Regions from separate parts of the Fluviibacter sp. genome, predicted to be linked through region 4. Evidence: predicted binding sites of a transcription regulator. Region 4 holds the regulator's gene; each other region holds the start of a gene.
What was found. Region 4 encodes sigma-54, which starts transcription at its own class of promoters, with help from an activator protein. Its sites were predicted from a motif close to TGGCACGCTTNCTGCTNA; they were not measured.
Positions count from the first base shown of each region.

Region 1: a site for sigma-54 is predicted at 1,773-1,790, ahead of glnA (type I glutamate--ammonia ligase). Genes of this name have one in related genera too.
Region 2: a site for sigma-54 is predicted at 1,282-1,299, ahead of AC3GOJ_RS05120 (ammonium transporter). Genes of this name have one in related genera too.
Region 3: a site for sigma-54 is predicted at 1,590-1,607, ahead of AC3GOJ_RS00280 (circularly permuted type 2 ATP-grasp protein). Genes of this name have one in related genera too.

Region 1 is NZ_JBIJFP010000024.1:16,020-19,729, forward strand. Features, by position in the region: gene AC3GOJ_RS09435 (rhodanese-like domain-containing protein) at 1-230, opposite strand, end outside; gene AC3GOJ_RS09440 (cation diffusion facilitator family transporter) at 387-1,655, shown strand; gene glnA (type I glutamate--ammonia ligase) at 1,881-3,293, shown strand; gene glnL (nitrogen regulation protein NR(II)) at 3,401-3,710, shown strand, end outside.
Region 2 is NZ_JBIJFP010000006.1:66,713-70,422, forward strand. Features, by position in the region: gene AC3GOJ_RS05120 (ammonium transporter) at 34-1,233, opposite strand; gene AC3GOJ_RS05125 (class I SAM-dependent methyltransferase) at 1,412-1,963, opposite strand; gene mltA (murein transglycosylase A) at 1,987-3,240, opposite strand; gene AC3GOJ_RS05135 (ATP-binding protein) at 3,309-3,710, shown strand, end outside.
Region 3 is NZ_JBIJFP010000001.1:67,499-71,208, forward strand. Features, by position in the region: gene AC3GOJ_RS00275 (alpha-E domain-containing protein) at 1-96, opposite strand, end outside; gene AC3GOJ_RS00280 (circularly permuted type 2 ATP-grasp protein) at 145-1,551, opposite strand; gene AC3GOJ_RS00285 (potassium channel family protein) at 1,804-2,274, shown strand; gene AC3GOJ_RS00290 (undecaprenyl-diphosphate phosphatase) at 2,342-3,166, shown strand; gene AC3GOJ_RS00295 (ribonuclease catalytic domain-containing protein) at 3,182-3,710, shown strand, end outside.
Region 4 is NZ_JBIJFP010000001.1:236,584-240,293, forward strand. Features, by position in the region: gene AC3GOJ_RS01125 (regulatory protein RecX) at 1-369, shown strand, start outside; gene lptB (LPS export ABC transporter ATP-binding protein) at 405-1,142, shown strand; gene AC3GOJ_RS01135 (RNA polymerase factor sigma-54) at 1,181-2,701, shown strand; gene hpf (ribosome hibernation-promoting factor, HPF/YfiA family) at 2,712-3,032, shown strand; gene AC3GOJ_RS01145 (PTS sugar transporter subunit IIA) at 3,081-3,536, shown strand; gene hprK (HPr(Ser) kinase/phosphatase) at 3,551-3,710, shown strand, end outside.

The DNA.
Region 1 (3,710 bases), on a different contig from region 4:
TGCAGGTTGCGCGTCATTTCCGGATATTGCACCCAGTCAATTTCAATGGCACCCGGAACTCGGCCCACCCAATCCCATTCAGCGCGGGTGCGGACGTCGACCAGCACGGCACCCGGTGCTTCCTGAAGAAGGATCAATGCTTCCTGCGGCGTGACGTCGCCGCTGTAATTAAAGCCCTGCTGTTCGGCGCGCTGGCGTGCCAGGGTCAGAATGTCGCTGATACGGCTCATGATGAATGTTCTGTTAAACCGATGTCGGGCCGACGCGGAGGCCGGGGGATTAGGGATAAAATGCGGCAGTAAAATATCACGTAGAAGGCGAGTATACGCGGCTGCTGCCGCGAGCGGAATCGCCACAGCCAAATCCGGACTCTAAAGGAAATACGTATGTCTCTGGGGCATCACCACGCCGGGCACGCTCATGCCCATGACCAGGCCGCACTGATCGATGCACTGACGGGCGCTCATGGTTCCGAGGCCTCTAATCGGCTGGTACGTCGATCCGTCAATGTCAGTATGGGGCTGAACATCGGGCTGTCGGTGCTTCAGATCATCGTGGGCTGGTTCGCGCACTCCCATAGCTTGCTGGTGGATGGCTTCCATTCTTTCTCTGATCTGCTATCGGACGTATTGGTGTTGTTTGTGGCCAAACACAGTGCGCGGGCGGCCGATGACAACCATCCCTATGGTCATGCCAGACTCGAAACCCTGGCCACCCTGATTCTGGGCGTGATGTTGTTGGTCATCGGCGGTGGCTTTCTCTATTCGGCAGCGGAACGGGCCGTGAGTGTTGAAACGGCACCACCGGTCGAAATGATGGCGCTTTATGTAGCCCTGCTGGCACTGGTGTCGAAAGAGTGGCTCTTTCGCTATATGCTGAAAATTGCCAAAAAAGCCAATTCGGCGATGCTGATCGCCAATGCCTGGCATTCGCGCTCGGATGCAGCATCATCCCTGGTGGTGGCGATTGGTATTGGTGGTAGCTTGCTCGGCTTTGTCTACGCCGACCTCCTGGCGGCCGCCATCGTTGGGGCCTTGATCGTCAAAATGGGTTGGCAATTCTCAAGAACGGCGCTGGAGGAGCTGATTGACAAGGGCGCCAGTGCGGAGCAGATCGAAGAGATTCGGCAGGTGATCCGTGTGACGCCGGGGGTGATGGATCTGCATGACCTGCGTTCGCGACGCATGGCCGACCGGATTCTGGTGGATGCCCATGTGCATGTGGCACCGCGCATTAGTGTGTCAGAGGGGCACCGGGTGGCCGAGCTGGTCCGGCAGCGCGTGCGTGCGCAATGCCCGCAGGTTTTAGACGTGCTCGTGCATATTGACCCGGAAGACGACAGCCTGGCGCATGCAGCCATGTCGAATGAAGACCTATCGCGGGCGCGGCTGGAACAGTGGGTTTTGGACGCAGCCGATCGCATCTGGGGACATGCAGCGCAGGCGCCCGAGCGTGTGCAGTTGCACTATCTGAACGGCCGGATCGAGGTGGAGATTCTGTTGCCGCCAGCGGCGGGCGATTTACCAGAGCCTGCCGAGATTGAGGCAGGCGTCAAGTCACTACGGGCGGCAGCGCAGGCTGCCGGTTTACCGCTAGCGCTATGGACGGTTTACCGTCGCCTTAGCGAGCATGCACCAGAACAAAGCGCACAATAACGGTGCAATAACTCTCTGCCTGCACCTTGTTGGTGCAAAAAGGGGTGGTTTGGTAGGAACGCAGTTCGAAAAAGCCGTCCGGTGGCCCCGTTGCGGCGGTCGTTATCGTATTATCATTGGCATGGATCATGCTTTGTAATCCGGGCAAAGATTTCCGAGCAAAGATGTTTTCTGTTTGTAACTGTGTAGATTGACCGTTGCGGTCGCTTTTAGGAGATAGCTGTTATGACCACCGTGCAAGACGTCCTGAAGCTGGTCAAGGACAACGACGTTAAGTACGTCGACTTCCGTTTCACTGATACCCGTGGCAAAGAGCAGCACGTTGGCGTGCCGATCAGCCAGTTCAATGAAGAGAAATTTGAAGAAGGTCAGGCATTTGACGGTTCGTCGATCGCCGGTTGGAAGGGCATTCAGGCCTCCGACATGCTGCTGATTCCGGATCCGGCCTCGGCCTACATCGACCCGTTCTACGACGAAACCACCCTGGTGCTGACCTGTGACGTGGTTGAGCCGACCGATGGCAAGGGTTACGACCGTGACCCGCGTTCGATCGCCAAGCGCGCCGAAGCCTATCTGAAGAGCTCGGGTATCGGCGACACCGCATTCTTCGGTCCGGAACCTGAATTCTTTATTTTTGATTCGGTCGAATGGAAGACCGACATGTCGGGCACTTTCGTGAAGATTTTCTCGGAAGAAGCCGCCTGGTCGTCGGATGCCAAGATCGAAGGCGGCAATACCGGCCATCGTCCGGGCGTCAAGGGCGGTTATTTCCCGGTTGCCCCGGTGGATAGCTTCAATGACATCCGTACGGCCATGTGTAATGCCATGGAAGCCTGCGGCGTTGAAGTAGAAGTGCACCACCACGAAGTGGCCACTGCCGGTCAGAACGAAATCGGTACCAAGTTCGACACGCTGGTCCGTCGCGCCGACAAGACTCAGGTTCTGAAGTACTGCGTGCTGAACGTGGCACATCAGTATGGCAAAACCGCCACCTTCATGCCGAAGCCGATCGTTGGCGACAACGGTTCGGGTATGCACGTTCACCAGTCGATCTGGAAAGACGGCAAGAACCTGTTTGCCGGTGACCAGTATGCTGGCCTGTCGGAAACGGCCCTGTATTACATCGGCGGCATCATCAAGCATGCCAAGGCCCTGAATGCCATCACCAACCCGGGTACGAACTCGTACAAGCGTCTGGTACCGCATTACGAAGCACCGGTGAAGCTGGCTTATTCGGCCAAGAACCGTTCGGCCTCGATCCGCATCCCGTTCGTGGCTTCGACCAAGGCGCGCCGTATCGAAACCCGTTTCCCGGATCCGATCGCCAACCCGTACCTGTGCTTTGCAGCCCTGCTGATGGCCGGTCTGGATGGTATCCAGAACAAGATCCACCCGGGCGATCCGGCTGACAAGAATCTGTACGATCTGCCGCCGGAAGAAGATGCGCTGATCCCGACCGTGTGTGCCAGCCTGGATGAAGCACTGGACGCACTGAAGGCCGACCATGAGTTCCTGACTCGCGGTGGCGTCTTCTCGAAGGATTGGATTGATTCGTTCATCAATCTGAAGATGGAAGAAGTCAACAAGGTGCGTATGACCACGCACCCGGTTGAATTCGAGATGTACTACTCGTGCTAATCCAAGGCACGATCACATTGCAGAGCCACTAACGGCAAACGCAAGCAAAGAGGGACGGTTCGCCGTCCCTCTTTTTGTTTCCAGACCGTCCTGATAAAACCCCATACATGAACGCCAAGGCTATCCCGATTCCAACGCCGACAAACTATGCCGGCCTCGAACTGTTGTCTTCAGCCGCGGTGGTGCTCGACCGCTCCCAACATATCGTCTATCTGAATCCGGCGGCTGAAAACCTGTTGCGTATCAGCCAACGGGCGGCGCTCGGGCGGGAGTTGTTTCAGGTCATCGGCGTGACGCCCGAGCTGGTCAGCGCCATCATGAAGTCGTTGAGTAACCAATGGGGCTATAGCGGTCAGAATATCCAGATCGAGCGCAGTGAAGAGGTTTTTCACGTTGATTGCACCGTCACGCCCCTCG
Region 2 (3,710 bases), on a different contig from region 4:
GCCCTTTGCTGTTTCTGTTAATGGCGTTGCTGATTACAGGTCGCGGGTATCCGGCGTGGCCGTAATGCGGTGAATGGTCAGGTCGGCACCGTTGTATTCTTCTTCCTGATCCAGGCGGATGCCGACAAAGGCCTTGAGGGCACCGTAGACGACGGTGCCGCCCACCAGGGCAACAATGATCGCCAGGCCGGTCATGATGGCTTGGGCTGCGAGAGAAATGCCGCCCAGCCCCCCCAGTGCTTCGGCACCGAAAATGCCCGCGGCAATCCCCCCCCAGGCACCACACAGACCGTGCAGGGGCCAGACACCCAGTACATCATCGATCTTCAGGCGGTTTTGGGTCAGGGTGAACATCCAGACGAACAGGCCGCCAGCGATCAGGCCGGTGGCCAGAGCGCCCAGCGGGTGCATGAGGTCGGAGCCGGCGCAGACGGCCACCAGGCCGGCCAAAGGGCCATTGTAGGCAAAGCCCGGGTCGTTACGGCCAACAATCAGGGCGGCGATGGTGCCACCGGCCATGGCCATCAGCGAGTTGGCGGCGACCAGGCCACTGATCTTGTCGAGCGTCTGGGCGCTCATGACATTAAAGCCGAACCAGCCTACGGCCAGAATCCAGGCACCGAGTGCCAGGAAGGGGATCGATGACGGTGGGTGGGCAGCCATAGCGCCGTTTTTGCCATAGCGGCCATGGCGTGCACCGAGCAGCAGCACGGCGGGTAGGGCGATCCAGCCGCCCATAGCGTGCACCACGACGGAGCCGGCGAAGTCATGGAATTCGAAACCGAAGGTCCCTTTCAGCCATGCCTGAATGCCGAAGTGCTGGTTCCAGGCGATGCCTTCGAAGAACGGATAGACGAAACCGACCAGCACAAAAGTCGCCGCCAGCTGCGGGTTGAACTTGGCGCGCTCGGCGATGCCGCCCGAGATGATGGCCGGGATGGCCGCAGCAAAGGTCAGCAGGAAGAAGAAGCGGGTGATGTCGTAACCGCTTTTTTCGGCAATCTGGCCAGCGCCAACAAAGAAATCGGTACCGTAGGCCACGGTAAAGCCGATGGCAAAGTAGGCCACGGTCGAAACGGCAAAGTCGGCCAGAATCTTGACCAGGGCGTTGACTTGGTTCTTTTTACGGACGGTGCCGACTTCCAGAAAGGCAAAGCCGGCATGCATGGCGAGCACCATAATGGCGCCCAGCAGAATAAACAGGGTGTCGGAGGCTGTCTTGAGGAGTTCCATGGGGCGGTTGCACAGATATCGTGCGTCAAGATTGGTAATGCCCCCATAAAAGCAATTTGTGTGCCAATTTGGTGCCCCGGTTTTCGGGGTTCATGGCTGGTTTTTGCACCAAGAAAGTGCGTTTACGCGAATCCCCGCCTTAAATCAGGGCGTGCCTGCCCAAAGTTGGTTCTGCCGCTTACAGAATGGTGTCGATGCGCTTCACAACCAGCCAGACGCCGTTGCCCATCACCTGGTGCGTCTGCAGCTGGATGATGTCGAAGTGCTGACACAGTTTGGGTAGCCACCACGAGGTCGGTTTCTGGATCAGGTGCGCATTGCGTCCATCCGCTAGCACCTTGCCGGCCGGCCCCATATGAATGGAGAAGAAGCCGATCTTGATGGTGATACGGGCCAGTTCGGCGATCACGTTGTCGATCAGTTCCGGTTCGATGTGTTCCAGTACATCGATGCAGCAGACCAGGTCAGCCGGTTGCGGGTTGCCGTATTCCGGGAAGGCCGGGTCGTAAGGCTTATAGATGGGCGTAGCGATACCTGCCTGCTTGAGCCCGATCAGCAGATTCTTTTTGCCGGCACCGTAATCCGAGACACTTTGCGCACCGGATTGACGCATCAGATCCGCCACCAGGGGTGCGAACTGTAATGAGGCAACCCCGTAGTTGGGGTTCTGGTGCAGCGCTTGTTGCAGCTTGCGGTATTCCTCGGTGATGGTCTGGCTGTTCTCGGTCATGCGCGTATCTCTGGCAAACGGGGTTAATTGCGTACTTTATCAGCTGGTACGGCAGCCGGGGGGAGCAGCGTCCACATCTGGCCGGGTTGCTTCATGCGGCCGGCCTCCTTGCCGGCTTCGGCGCCGAAGCCCCAGAAGAAGTCGGCACGAACGGCACCCTTGATGGCACCACCGGTATCCTGGGCCAGCACCAGGCGCTGCATGGGTTTGCTGGTGTTCGGATAGGAGGTGTCCAGCCAGACGGGGGCGCCCAGGGGTGTGGCGCGCGGGTCAATGGCGATGCTACGGCCCGGCGTTAGCGGGACGCCCAGTGCCCCGGGGGGGCCGGCATCGGGGTTGTTGGGGTCGGTGGGCAAGATGCGGAAAAAGACGTAGCTCGGGTTGGCATTAAGCAGCGCCTGGACTTTGGCGGGGTTGTTGCGAGCCCAGTTCTGGATGCCTTGCATGGAGGCGGTGTCTTTGGTGAGTGCACCCTGCTTGATCAGCACGCTGCCGATGCTCTGATAGGGTTGCCCGTTCTGGTCGGCGTAACCGACCCGGATCCGGCTGCCATCCGGCATCTGTACCCGGCCCGAGCCCTGAATCTGCAGGAAGAACAGTTCAATGGGGTCATCGACCCAGGTCAGGGTTCGGGCGTTCATGCGGCCGGGGTTGGCTTCGATCTGCTCGCGGGTCCAGTAGGGAATCACCTTGTTGTCGTCCGTCAGACGACCGCGTACTCGCTTGCCCTTGAGTTCCGGAAAGAGATCGCCAAGCTCGATGGTAAGCAGATTGGCGGGGACACCGTAGATGGGATAACGCGCTTTGTCAGTGGGCTGTTTGGCACCTTGGAGCAGCGGTTCGTAGTAGCCCGTGAACAGCCCGTTGCCGGCACCATCGTTCTGCACCAGCTGGTAGGGTTGATAGTACTTCTGGTAGTAGGCGCGAACGGCCGTCGGGTCCTTGCGCTGAGTGTCGGTCAGTGCGCGGGCGGCGTTGCAGGCATCCTGCCAGCCGGTCTTTTTGCCGAGTGCATTGCAACTCTGCAGTTGGGCTGGAAAGGCTTCGGTCAGGGTTTTATCATCGGCCCAGCCCGGCAGATCCGACCAGTTAGCTTGTTTCAGGGGTTTGATGATCTGTGCTGCAGCTGGCGGTTTTTCAGCCTCTTTGCAAGGGGGGCAGTCGGTCGTGGCGCAGCTGGCCAGCAGCACGAGAATGGCGCAGGCTGAGAGGGTCTTGAGTAGGCCTAAACCCTGAAATGCAGTAAGGTGTGCGGAGTTCGAAGTTGGTCGGTTCATGGCCAGCGCAAAAGAGGTCAAACGTGAATAAAACTGTTCCAAGTATACCGGCTGTCGCCAGCACCGGGATTGATGCGCTGACGGCATTACTGTTGCGTGCCGAGACCGTATTGGCTCGTCTGGAGGCCGTATTGCCAGATGCCAGTCATGCAGAGACGGACTGGTCGGCACAGGCCTGGCGCTGGGTGGTGAACAAGCGGACCGGTGCAGGAGCGCTGGTGGCCGTGCCGCGAATTTCCGAGATTGACTTAACGGATCTGCACGATGTGGATGAGCAGAAGCAGCGCCTGGTGGCCAATACCGAACAGTTTCTGGCCAGGCGCCCGGCCAACAATGTGCTGATGACTGGGGCGCGGGGTTGTGGCAAATCATCGCTGGTGCGTGCCTTGCTCAAGGCTTATCGCCATTATGGTGACGGAGGCTTACGCATCATCGAGATCGACAAACATGATCTGCGTGATATTCCGGAC
Region 3 (3,710 bases), 170 kb from region 4:
TTGCTGCAAACCTATGTCAATTAGGCGGGCCGTATTCTCGGCACGCTCGGTATAGCGCGCCATCCAGTACAGACTATCAGCGGTGCGGGAAAGCATGAGACTTCCTTAAAATAAACAGCACAAACCAGACAAATGACGGATACATCACTCAGCAGCGACCCAGGTATCTTTGGTGCCGCCACCTTGTGATGAGTTGACAACCAGAGAGCCTTCCTTGAGGGCGACGCGTGTCAAACCACCGGGTACCATACGGACACCGGAAGGCGAGGTCAGCACAAAGGGGCGCAAGTCGATATGGCGGGGGGCGATTCCCTTTTCAACCATCGTCGGACAGGTCGACAATGACAGCGTCGGCTGCGCGATGTACGCGTCCGGGTGTGCTACCAGCTTGGCGCGGAACTCGGCAATTTCGGCTTTGGAAGCGGCGGGACCAATCAGCATGCCGTACCCCCCAGCGCCGTGTACCTCTTTGACCACCAGCTTCTCCAGGTTATCCAGCACATACTTGAGCGAATCCGGCTCAGAACAGATGTGTGTCGGCACATTGTGCAGAATCGGCTCCTGGCCCAGATAAAAACGGATCATGTCCGGGACATAGGGGTAGATCGACTTATCATCGGCAACCCCGGTGCCAATCGCGTTAGCCAGCGTCACCCGCCCCGCGCGATAGGCCCGCATCAACCCGGGCACGCCCAGCATGGAGTCTTTATTGAATACCTCGGGATCCAGGAAATCATCGTCAATCCGGCGATAAATGACATCCACCCGTTTCTTGCCGTGCGTGGTCTGCATATAAACCGTATCATCCTCGACCACCAGATCCTTGCCTTCGACCAGTTCCACACCCATCTGCTGAGCCAGGAAGGCATGTTCGAAATAGGCCGAATTGTAGAGCCCCGGTGTCATGACGACTACCGTCGGATCCTCCAGTGAATCCGGCGCGCCCTGACGCAGGGTTTCGAGCAGCAGATCGGGGTAGTGCGCCACCGGGGCAATCCGGTGTGCACCAAACAGGTCGGGGAATAACCGCATCATCATCTTGCGGTTTTCCAGCATGTACGAAACCCCCGATGGCACACGCAGATTGTCTTCCAGTACATACCATTCGTTTTCGCCAACGCAGACCAGGTCAATGCCGGCGATCATGGCGTAGATGCCGGATGGCACATCCAGCTCCAGCATTTCCTTGCGGAACTGCGCGTTCCCGAGCACACGGTTGGCCGGAATAATGCCGGCCCGCAGGATGTCGCCGCGTCCGTAGACATCCTTGAGGAACAGATTGAGTGCCTGTACACGCTGCGCGAGCCCTTTTTCCAGTCGCGCCCAGTGCGAGGCGGGAATGATGCGCGGCACCAGATCAAAAGGAATCAGTCGCTCGGTACCGACATCGTCGCCATAGACGGAAAAGGTAATCCCCACCTGGCGAAACAAATGGTCCGCCTCGGCCTTTTTACTTTCGAGAAAACCCGACTCCCGGCGCGCTTTCCAGCGCTCAAACCCGGTGTAGTGCGGACGTACCTCGCCACTTTCCAGCAACATTTCATCAAACATGGTCATCCTCGCATCGGCGAATAAATATCACTCTGACCAATACAAGAAACGTGCCAACAGGAATATGCACCGGTGACAAGCAAAACACCGATGGCATTCGCGCTTTTCCCGTCAGATCCGCGCAAGGATGGTGCATCAAAAAATTCGCGCCCGATGCGCCGCCCTCTTCTGGTGCACCCCCAGCGCACGAGATCGGGAATCCTGCCGAACAATGCTACGATGGCAAAACCTCTTTACTCCTTTGCATCGTCCATGCACTCTCTGCTGCCCTGGGTTCTGAATGGCACACTGATCGCTGCGGCTGTCTTCATTCATTACGAGACGCTGTACAGCATGGCACGCCATCTGCCGAATCTGACCAATGTGCCGCCCAGATACCGCGTACTTCTGGGCGTCTTTGTCATTCTGGTCGCCCATGCGGTCGAAATATGGGTCTTTGCGCTGGGCTATTACGCCATGGTGCATCTGGGTCTGGGAAACCTGTTTGGCATGACCACCCCCGACCTGCTCGGTGATTGCGTCTATCTGTCCTGGATTTCATTCACCACCGTCGGCTTTGGCGATGTTGCCGCCAACGGCGACTTACGCTTTTTGCCCGGTCTGGAAGCACTGACCGGCTTCGTACTCATCACCTGGTCGGCCTCTTTTCTCTTCATCGAGATGCAAAAATTCTGGCCCATGGCCAAACACGTGGAACACCACCCGGAAAACCACGACCATTAAGGCAGAGGGTGGCGGCTGCCGGATGTTAGAATCCACCCTGATTTTTTGCCTATAAAGCTCACTCCGCATGGACACTCTGCTGCTGCTCAAGGCTCTCATTCTCGGCGTTGTCGAGGGTCTGACCGAATTCCTGCCTATTTCTTCGACCGGCCATCTGATTCTGGCGGGCGACCTGCTGAACTTCAATGATGACGCGGGCAAGATCTTCGAAATCGTCATTCAATTTGGTGCCATTCTGGCCGTGGTCTGGGAATACCGCGCCCGCCTCTGGGAAACCATCGCCTCTTGTCCAACGAGCCGCAAAGCCCAGCGTTTTCTGCTCAACGTGGGTGTGGCCTTTCTGCCGCTGGCGATTCTGGGCCTGCTCTTCCACAAAACCATCAAGGCGCACCTGTTCAACCCGATCTCCGTCGCCACCGCCTTTATTGTCGGTGCACTGTTTATTTTCTGGGCAGAAAAGCGGGCGCATCGGATCCGCGTACCTTCGGTCGATGATATGACCGTCAAAGACGCCCTGATGCTGGGCTGCATCCAGGCCTTGGCACTGATCCCGGGAACCTCCCGTTCCGGTGCCACCATCATCGGGGGCCTGCTCATGGGCCTGTCACGCAAAGCGGCGACCGAGTTCTCCTTCTTCCTGGCCATTCCAACGCTGGGCGTTGCCACGATTTACCAGGTGTACAAAGAGTGGGCGACGATCCAGAACACCGATCTCAGCATGTGGGCCGTCGGTTTCATCTCCGCTTTTATTTCGGCCTTCCTCTGTATCCGCTGGTTGTTGCGCTATATCACCACGCATAACTTCATCATCTTTGCCTGGTATCGCATCATTTTCGGTCTGATCGTGCTGATCACCGCCTACACTGGCGTTGTCAGCTGGTCCGCCCACTAAGCGAGCATATTCCCCATGAGTGAGCACGTCCTCTTCGAGGAAAACGGTACCTTTCGCGCGGCCACCGTGCAGTCCGATCAGAACACCGCCCTGCAGGTCGAACTGCCCGGCGGCAAACGCCAGAAGATCAAAGCAGCACAGGTGCTGCTGCGCTTCCGCGACCCCTCCCCGGCCCAACTGCTACCGGGCGCGGAACCCCTGGGGGCCGACATGGATCCGGCCTTCCTCTGGGAATGCGCCCCTGAAGCGGAGTTCAGTTTTATCGATTTGGCCGCCGACTATTACGGTCACGCGCCCTCAGCGATTGAATCCACAGCGTTGCTCCTGGCCATACAGAACGCGCCCCTCTACTTTCATCGCCGCGGTAAAGGTCTATTTCGCCGCGCCCCGCCCGAGATCCTGAAAGCCGCACTGGCCGGTGCCGAAAAGAAACGCCTGCAGGCAGAGGCCATTGAACGCATGGTGGCCGAACTGGTCGCCGGCACGCTGCCAGAAACGCTGATCGATCAAATCGATGCCCTGCTGGTACAACCAGACCGCAACC
Region 4 (3,710 bases):
ACCGAATCCGATGTACAGGTACTGCTTGATGATCTGGAACGGCGCAAAATGCTGTCGGATGATCGTTACGCGGAAATGCGCATCCGGTTGCGGGCACCTCGTTACGGCAACACCCGCTTACAGCAGGAACTGGCACAGAAAGGTATCGACCGCGATACCATTGCTGCCGTACTATCGGAACAACCCGATGAGCTCAGCCGCTGTCAGGCGCTATGGCTGAAAAAGTTTGGCCAGGCACCCCGCGACATGAATGAGCGCATGAAGCAAACCCGTCATCTGGCCAGCCGCGGCTTTGCCATGCGCACCATTCAGCAAGTAATCCGCAGCGCAGGCAACGTCAACACCGACGAACTCACCGACACCCCCTGATCCATCATCCAACCAACCCTTCTCATCACTTCACCATGACCGACGCCAAACCCGCCATTCTTTCGGCCCGTAACCTCCGAAAGGTGTACCGCAAACGCACCGTCGTCAAAGACGTGTCGTTTGATGTGAGCGCCGGTGAAGTTGTGGGTTTGCTTGGCCCCAACGGGGCGGGTAAAACAACATGTTTCTACATGGTGGTCGGCCTGGTGCCAGCGGATGGGGGCAACATTACTCTGGCCAATGACGAGCTGGTGCATTTACCAATTCATCAGCGTGCCCATATGGGGATCTCCTACCTGCCACAGGAAGCCTCGGTCTTCCGCAAGCTCACCGTCGAAGAAAACATTCTGGCCGTCCTGCAGCTGCAGAAGCTAAGTGCCGACGAGGAGCACAGCCGACTGGAAACGCTGCTCGACGAGCTGGCCATCCAGCATATTCGTCACAGCCGTGCCGCAGCGCTCTCCGGCGGTGAACGTCGCCGTGTTGAAATCGCCCGTGCGCTGGCCACCCAACCGCGTTTCATTCTGCTCGACGAACCCTTCGCCGGGGTAGACCCGATTGCTGTGCTGGAGATTCAGAAGATCATCCGCTTTCTCAAAGAGCGTGGCATCGGCGTACTGATCACCGACCACAATGTGCGCGAAACCCTGGGTATTACTGATCGTGCCTACATCATCAGCGAGGGCACCGTACTGGCCTCAGGCCACCCTGCAGACATCATCGAAAACGAAGCGGTACGCCAGGTCTACCTGGGCGAGCACTTCCGCCTCTAAGCGCTTTTATTGACGCCCCCCAGCGACCGGAACACCCCATGAAGGCCAGCCTGCAACTCAAGGCCACGCAACATCTGACGATGACGCCACAACTGCAACAGTCGATCCGGCTGTTGCAACTGTCGTCGGTCGAACTCCAGCAGGAAGTCACCCAGGCACTGGCAGAGAACCCGATGCTCGAACGCGACGAGGGCGAAGAGGGTGACACCCCAGTCAACGATGCATCAGCGAATGAGACTCGCGACCATGATGCTGGGCAAGTCACCGACTTTAGGCATGACACCGCTCATGAACATCGCGAGTCACTGGATGCAACTGGCGAAGCACACGAACCTGCCAACGAGGGCATGACCGACACCGCCGAAGCCTTTGAGCAATCCAGCCCCATGGATATGGATGAAGGCCCCTACGCCTATTCATCGGCCAGCGGCAGCGATGATGGTGACAGCGACTACGAAGTCGGAAACTGCAGCACGCTGACCCTGCGCGAACATCTACTGGCACAAGCCGGGCTACTGCGCACGGCCTGGCGAGAACAGGCACTGGTCCGCGTGCTGATCGAAGCACTGGATGAGCGGGGCTACCTGACCAGTTCACTGGACGAAATTCTGGAAGCCTTACCACCGGACGAATCGGTGACGCTGGCCGAGCTAGAACACGCACTCAGCCAACTACAGGAGCTGGACCCACCCGGCGTTGGCGGCCGCGACCTGACGGAATGCCTGCTGCTGCAGCTCAAAGGTCTGAGCGATCCTGCCGTTGATCTGGCACGTCAACTGGTCGCGGAGTGCTTGCCCGCCTTGGCGCAACGCGACTTCACACTTATCCGCCGCAAAACCGGGGCCGATCTTGATGCCCTGCGCGATGCCCAGACGCTGATCCGCAGTTTGAACCCCCATCCCGGCAACACTTTTCTGGATGATGCGAGCCCCTACATCATCCCTGATGTGCTGGTCCGCAAGAAGCATGACGCTAGGGGTGAGCGCTGGTCCGCCATCACCAACCCTGACGCGCTGCCCCGCCTGAAAATCAACCGCCTCTATGCTGGCCTGCTGCGTCAGGCTAGCGGCGGGCACAGTGGATTGAGCGGCCAACTCCAGGAGGCGCGCTGGCTCATCAAGAACATCCAGCAACGTTTTGAAACCATTGAACGGGTGGCCCAGGCCATTGTGGACGAACAGGCCGCTTTTTTTGAAAAAGGTGAGCTGGCCATGCGTCCGCTGGTCCTGCGTGAGATTGCCGACCAGCTTGGCCTCCATGAATCGACGATTTCCCGGGTGACCTCCCAGAAATTCATGGCCACTCCGCGCGGAGTCTTTGAATTTAAATACTTTTTTGGTAGCCACGTGGGTACCGACGATGGCGGCGCGGCCTCTGCCACGGCCATTAAAGCCCGAATCAAGCAGCTAATCGGTGGAGAAAATCCGAAAAAACCACTGTCTGACCAACAAATTTGTGATCAATTTAGTGCCGAAGGCATTGTCGTAGCACGCCGGACCATAGCAAAATACCGTGAGGCGATGGGTCTCCCCACCGCCAGTTTGCGCAAGACCCTTTAGAGGAGGCAGTATGAATCTGCAAATCAGTGGTCATCATCTGGAAGTCAGCCCCGCTATCCGCGAATACGTGAGCCAGAAGTTGCAAAAGGTCACGCGCCATTTTGATCATGTGATCGATATGCACGTTGTATTGAGCGTCGAGAAGCTGAACCAGAAGGCCGAAGTCACCCTGCATGTCCCCGGCAAAGACATCTTTGTCGAAAGCGTTGATCCCAATCTTTATGCAGCGGTGGATGATCTGACCGACAAGCTGGATCGTCAGGTTCAGAAATATAAACAGAAGATTCAGGATCATGGTCGCGGCCACAGCGTCGCCAGCCATCTCGAATAACCCTCACTAAGAACAGCGGGCACCGGTTCGGTGCCCGCGTTTCATTCCATGAACGCTATTGCCCAACTACTCACCACGGACGCCATAGTCCTGACAGCGCAGCCTGCCACCAAGGAAGCGTTGTTCGAACAAGCCGCTGCCGCGCTCGGCCTGCGACTCGGTATGAACAGCACCGCCATCCTGGACTGTCTGCACATGCGTGAGCAACTTGGCTCCACGGGGCTAGGGCAGGGCGTAGGTATCCCGCACGGTCGTGTCAAAGGTCTGCGCCAGGTCACCGGCATGTTCTACCGCCTGAGCAAACCGATTCCGTTCGATGCACCCGATCATCGCCCGGTCGATCTGATCTTTTTCCTGCTGGTGCCGGAACAGAGCACCGAAGAACATTTGCAGCTGCTGTCCGAACTGGCCCAGGGTTTTTCCGATCCTGATTTCCGCGAACAGCTGCGCAGCAGTACCGGGGCTGAGGTTGTACTCCGCCTCTTCACACAACAGAATAGCTGATTGAACGATACCCCATGAAAGAACTCAGCGTCGCACAGCTCTACGAAGAATACAAAGAGAGCCTGGCGCTCAACTGGGTGGGTAGTGTGGGTTGTAACCGCAACATCCGGCTGATGGAGAAGGATGCCTATGGTTCCGATATCGTTGGCCACCTGAATATCATTCACCCGGAAC